2 linked regions of the Algoriphagus machipongonensis genome follow. The protein of the gene in region 2 interacts with the protein of the main gene of each other region in a pairwise test. Links are inferred from orthologs where the notes say so. Each region holds a gene or a part of one and is shown on either strand. Other genes may lie near its edges.

Evidence for each region.
Region 1: the proteins of def (region 2) and ALPR1_RS03345 interact in binary tests that used the Escherichia coli proteins (3 or more experiments, as listed by UniProt). The link is inferred for Algoriphagus machipongonensis from one-to-one orthologs.

What each region holds. Positions count from the first base shown.
Region 1 is NZ_CM001023.1:790,597-793,764, reverse strand. Bases 213-3,168 are described here. They hold ALPR1_RS03345 (aspartate-semialdehyde dehydrogenase), read left to right. Parts: upstream 213-1,173; coding sequence 1,174-2,163; downstream 2,164-3,168. Other genes in these bases: ALPR1_RS03340 (class I SAM-dependent methyltransferase), read left to right, coding at 2,163-3,168; ALPR1_RS03350 (lamin tail domain-containing protein), read right to left, coding at 213-999. Outside these bases: more of ALPR1_RS03350, read right to left, coding at 1-212.
Region 2 is NZ_CM001023.1:4,281,369-4,284,616, forward strand. Bases 250-3,236 are described here. They hold def (peptide deformylase), read right to left. Parts: upstream 2,027-3,236; coding sequence 1,472-2,026; downstream 250-1,471. Other genes in these bases: ALPR1_RS18070 (NADP-dependent isocitrate dehydrogenase), read right to left, coding at 250-463; ALPR1_RS18075 (amidohydrolase), read right to left, coding at 663-1,475; ruvX (Holliday junction resolvase RuvX), read right to left, coding at 2,023-2,436; ALPR1_RS18090 (hemerythrin domain-containing protein), read right to left, coding at 2,436-3,194. In the rest of the region: more of ALPR1_RS18070, read right to left, coding at 1-249. UniProt on the Escherichia coli protein: Removes the formyl group from the N-terminal Met of newly synthesized proteins. Requires at least a dipeptide for an efficient rate of reaction. N-terminal L-methionine is a prerequisite for activity but the enzyme has broad specificity at other positions.

The DNA of each region.
Region 1 (3,168 bases), 3.5 Mb from region 2 along the record:
AATTTTATGATCACCTGCGTTAAACAATTCCACAAACTCAACATTCGGAAAGTCCATGTCTGGCTTAGGTGCTGGCATGAGTTCGTTGATGATTAGATTTTTATAAGGAATATTAGTCGGGTCAGAAAACTCAAAAACCAATGTGGTGTCGGAAAGGAAGTTTCCTTCCAAATCAGGTATTTGATTTACCTTCAATTGAAATTCTTTAAAAGAAAGTGGTTTGGGAAAGCTTAAGTAAACCAAAGAATCATTCAGAACACTAACTTCCTCAGGCACCTCCTCATCTAACCTGTAGTTTAATAGAAATTGAGAAAACACAGGGTCAAGCCTTTCAGAAAACTGAATTTCCACCACATGCTCTTCATAGCCACGAACACGAGTTATACTTGGTGGAGTCAAGTCTTTTACTTGATCCCCAAATTCAAAGTCATCCATCATCCATCTTGCGCAGGTACCGGAACCAGCGCCATAAGACACTGTGATTTTTAAAAATAGTAAATCAAGGTTTTTAGTTTCCTCCGGAAGTTCCAATTCAAATTTCCGAAATTCCTGATCCACATTCCCAAACTCATCCTCATTACCTAAAAGCCGCTTTTCGGAATAATCCCCATCAATTTTGTCTGCCCATGAAAACTCTACTACTGCCGCGCGGTCTCCAGATCCATTTTTCATCGACCTCGCCCAAAATACTAAACTTGGGCTTTCGTATTGGCTAGGCTCAAGTTTCACTATCAATTCACCATCGAAACTAGAAATAGGCTGCATTGCAATCGCATTACTACCTCCTATTCCAAAACCGGGATACTGAAACACTCGAGAATTGCTTTCCCTAAGTTCATTGGCATACCAACCAGGGAGAAATTCTTCAGGGTAACTTTGAATTAAAAACTGGCTTTCGAAATCCTGACCCTGAGAAAATAAGGGCAAAGCAGCCATTTCAAACCAAACAAAAAAGGCCAAAAACCGAAGTTTCCAGAAAAAATCAACTAATCCAACCATGTATTACCTAAAAAGTATTCTTTAATATAAGAATTTTAAACCAAATCGTTAGTAGATGAAAAATGGAATTTTATAGCTGAACATGAAAAAATTTTAGGAGAATATCCTGAAAATGAATGGATAGACCTTACTTTTGCAATCCAAAATAATATTATCTATAAAATAACCAGTCTGATGAAATTAGCAGTGGTAGGAGCTACAGGATTAGTAGGCTCCGAAATTCTAGAGGTGCTGGACGAGCACAACTTCCCTTTTGACGAACTTCTATTAGTCGCTTCCGAGCGCTCTGTAGGTAAACAGATCGAGTATAAGGGTAAACCTTACACTGTCATCGGCCTGGATCAGGCAGTTTCATTGAAACCAGAAATCGCCATCTTTTCCGCAGGAGGAAGCACTTCTATGGAATGGGCACCTAAGTTTGCGGAAGCTGGAACCATCGTGGTAGACAATTCTTCTGCCTGGAGAATGGATCCAACAAAAAAACTGGTAGTCCCTGAAATCAACGGAAAAGAACTAAGCAAAGACGATAAAATCATTGCCAATCCAAATTGTTCAACCATTCAAATGGTTTTGGCATTGGAGCCTCTTCGTGAGCGCTACGGCATCAAAAGAGTAGTGGTTTCTACCTACCAGTCAGTGACCGGTTCCGGTAAAGCTGCCGTAGATCAAATGATGGCAGAACGTGCGGGAGAGACCCCTCAAATGGTCTACCCACACAAGATTGACATGAACGTCCTTCCTCACATTGACGTATTCCAACCAAATGGATATACAAAGGAGGAAATGAAAATGATAAACGAAACCAAGAAGATCTTCTCTGATGATACCATCAAAGTAACCGCCACAACTGTGAGAATCCCGACTATGGGAGGTCACTCTGAAGCAGTCAATGTGGAATTTAAAGAGGATTTCGATCTGGAAGAAGTGAAAAAACTTCTAAGCGAAACTCCAGGAGTTATCCTTCAGGATGATCCAGCAAATTTCGTTTACCCTATGCCCATCAATGCGCATAAGAAAGACGAAGTTTTTGTGGGCCGTTTAAGAAGAGATGAGTCTCAAGCAAACACATTAAACATGTGGGTTGTGGCGGACAATCTCCGTAAAGGAGCAGCTACCAATGCTGTACAGATCGCAGAATATTTAGTAGCCAATCAATTGGTTTAATGGATTTCAGCGAGCTTCATAGCGCTGAACTCAAAAAATTTGTGCAGGATCATCTCAGAGAAGATCCTGCACTTTTGCTTTTAAAGTTTGCCGGGAAAGTTGATTTTGACTTAAAAACTGCGGTGCAACAAATCTCAGCCCGTCAAAAAGCCTCCAAAAAGCTTCCAGAATGGACTCAAAACCCAGCCTTGTTTTTTCCTCCTTCCCTGTCCCTGGAACAAAGCTCTTCTGAAGAAACTGCCAGGCACAAAGCCCAAGGTTTGTCAGGAAATTTGATAGTAGATTTGACAGGAGGCTTTGGGGTAGACGCCTATTACCTGAGCAAAAACTTTAAACAAGGAATTTATTGCGAGTATCAACCTGAGCTTTTTAAGCTGACAAAGCAAAACCTCGAAATATTAGCACCAGGGAAATTCCAGTTTTATCAGGGAGATGGTTTAACTTTTTTGAAAGAACAAAACCAGTATTTCGACCTGATTTATGCAGATCCTGCCCGTAGAGGGAAAGGGAATCAGAAACTTTATAAAATTCAAGATTGTGAACCTGACTTAGTTTCAGAATGGGAGGTACTAAAAGAAAAATCATCCCAAATTATCCTGAAATATTCTCCAATGCTAGACATTTCCCAAGCATGGAATGAAATTCAAGACATCCAGAAAATCACCATTCTTTCAGTTAAAAATGAGGTGAAGGAGCTTTTAATTCATTGGAATAAAAACGAAGCTACTCCAAACCAACAAGTGCTTGTTCAGGATATCGGCCTTGGGTATCCTGATTTTTCATTCTCTCTACAAGAAGAAAAATTAGCCCAAACACTATATTCTGAACCTAAGAGATTTCTAATCGAGCCTCATAGCGGTATTTTAAAAGCAGGAGCCTTTAAGTTGTTTGGTCAGAGACTTGGCTTACAAAAGTTAGAAACCAACAGCCATCTGTATACCTCAGAAGAGTATCCAGTAAAAATCCCGGGGAAGGTATTTGAGGTTATAAGGGAAGTTTCTCCAA
Region 2 (3,248 bases):
CTTTAACAGCTTGAGGAGCTCTTCTATCAGAGTTTCCTTCTCTCAAAACAGGGTTTACCGCTGAACCTTTGATTTTATCATAGGTCGCTTTAATATTTTTCTCTTCCTCATTTTTAGGCTCTTCTGGATAATTTGGAAGGGCATAACCTTTTCCCTGCAATTCTTTGATTGCTGCTTTAAGCTGTGGAATTGAAGCGGAAATGTTTGGAAGCTTGACAATGTTAGCCTCTGGAGTCTTGGCTATATCACCCAATTCAGCCAGTGCATCACCGATTTGCTGCTCTGCTGTCAGATAACTTGGGAAATTTGCAATGATTCTTCCAGATAAAGATATGTCTCTGGTTTCTACCTGCACTCCTGCTGAGCTCGTAAAAGCCTGAACAATTGGGAGCAATGAATACGTAGCCAAGGCAGGTGCCTCATCAGTTAGCGTATAAAGGATTTTTGGAGTTTGGTTACTCATGGTTTGATCAAGTACTTTAAAAAGAGTGGAAAATAACCCTGTTAAAGAAAACAGCTCTCTTATTGCCTTTTCATCACCAAAACTTCTCTAAGTCGAAACTTTAGAAAACAGGGTCGTAAAATTTTGCGGCTAAATTACGGAAAATATCCTTGTTTCAAATCCGTTTCACCCACGGTAATGTACCCTTTATCAAAGGATTCTACCGAATCATGAAGTCATCACTATCCATCCAGGCAGGAAATTTCTCTCTAAAAGCATCCAATTCAGCCGCTTTCAAAGTAAAAACCTCTATTTTTTCCTGTTCGAAATCATCTGTGGTTTGAGAATTCCCCAAAGCTTTTCCCTTAAAATCATAGATTTCTGAATGGCCGGTATAGTCAATACCATTCCCATCTTTACCGACTCTATTTACTCCCGCAACAAAACAAAGATTTTCTATAGCCCTAGCCGGTAATAAAGCATCCCAAGCGGAGGAGCGAGCTGCTGGCCAAGAGGCGACAAAAAACATCAAGTCATACAAAGGGCTTTCATTGATCCTTCGGTTTCTGGACCAAACAGGAAACCGAAGATCGTAACAGACCTGTGGGCATACTTTCCAGCCTTTCACCTCGAAAATTGATTGGCTTTCTCCTTGGGAAAAAGTTTGATCTTCCTGGGCCATTCTAAAGAGATGCCTTTTGTCATAATGAGAAATTTCGCCTGTAGGAGTAACCCAAAGAAGCCGGTTAAAAAACTTTCCCTTTTCAGAAATTATCGCACTTCCGGTAATCACAGCACCCGTTTGGGATGCCATTTGTTTCATCCATTTACAAACGCCTAAATTCATGGGCTCGGCTAATTCAGCTGCCTCCATACTAAAACCGGTCGGAAACATTTCTGGTAAAATTATTAGATCAATGCCAGACTTTAATCCCCAGATTTTCTCTTCCAGCATAGCCAAATTTGCCACTTTATCTTTCCAATAAAGCTCCGTCTGAACAAGTGCGATATTTAACTCAGCTGATTTACTCATCTAAGAGGATAAACCATTCTGTAATCAGTAGAGACCTTTCCTTTACTGACGTCTACCAGTTTCGATTTAAGCAATCTTTTCTTTAAACCTTTTAGGTAGTCAACAAATAGAATTCCTTCCAAGTGATCGTATTCATGTTGGATGACACGTGCAGTCATCCCAGAAAACTCCTCTTCATGGAGATTCCAGTTTTCATCAAAATATTCTATAGTCAATTTCTCGGGTCTGGTAATCTCTGCCCTTACATCAGGGATACTCAGACAACCTTCTTCAAAACTATAATCATCCCCATACTCATCTAAAATGATTGGGTTAATAAATGCTTTTCGAATCCCTTTCTCCTCATCTTCCTCATCCAGCATCAAATTACTATCGATGACGAATAGCCTAACTCCCTCATTGATCTGAGGAGCGGCTAAACCAACACCATTGGCGTTATCCATCGTAGCGAACATATTTTGGATCATCTCATCCAAAGCTGTCCCTTCATTGATCTCATCAGCCTCTTTCTTCAAAATTGGGTTCCCGTATGCAACTATTGGGTATATCATTGTCTTTCTAAATACGATTGTAAAATTATTGCCGCGCTTACCTTATCTAGGTTTCCTGCCTTTTCCCTGCGGTCTTTCTTCTTGCTCCCCATGGTGATCATACTTTGCATGGCCATTTTGGAGGTAAATCTCTCATCCACTAACTCCACCTTCTGAGAAGGGAAGTTTTTCTCCAACTTGGTTTTCATCGCCATCACTTTAGGAGTCATCTCATTGTCTTTTCCATTCAGTTTTGTAGGCAAGCCCAGTACAAGCGTATCTACTTCCTCTTTCGCGATGTATGCTTTGATGAAATCAATCAACTTAAAGGTCTCAATTGTTTCAAGTGGATTTGCCAACATCTTCAGCGGATCGGTAACAGCCAAACCTGTTCGTTTGGTTCCCAGATCAATTGCTAGTACTCTTGGCATCAGTTGGTCTTTATTTTATTTCGAATTTTTCTTAGCGCCTCTCGCTCTAATTGTATTGCCTTTGGAAAAAGTAGATCATCCTCAATCTGTGCATGAATCCTCAATTCTCTTTCAAAGTTTTGCAGTTCATGGTAAAGGACTTTCATCGTCAAAGGCGCTTCTTCAGAAAGGGTATACTCTGAAGTTAGCTTTCTGATTCCTTCCATTTCATCATCGTGCACCTCATGTGCATCTGCTAATAAATGAATGGGGTCTCTTTCTAATATTGTTAAGGCATCCAGCAAACTGTAGTGCCCTTGCTCCACATCTTGAAGAAGTTCTATTCTTTTAAATAGACGGCTTTCCTCTTCATGAATGTGGTGGATAAAGTCCTCCACAAACAGAGGGAACATGATCCTCAAATCTGACATGATGGAAGCATACTCAGGCTCCGCCTTAATCCCGGAAATGATATTAGCCAAAAATGGAAGTTCTTGACGTACGAAGTAATAATGCTTTTGCTTTAGATAAGCGACCAATACTTCTATTGGATTTAGGTACAATTCCTCATTAGAGGGATCCTTCCTGGCGGCCCAGGCTTCTAGTTCCGTGATGAGTTGATTAGGATGTACTTTATGCTTTTTGCAAACTTCCTCTAAAGATTGTGTTGGATATTGGTAGAAGCTAATTCCAAAATAATGCAACACTGCTGCGAAAACATAGTTTTCGGACACTAAATCCCCAACTAAGTTCTTATTGAAATCGTTTTCAGCCCTCATGTCACAAAAATAATTTTTTTTAACAGAAAAAAGGTCAATAATTTGCTTCATTAT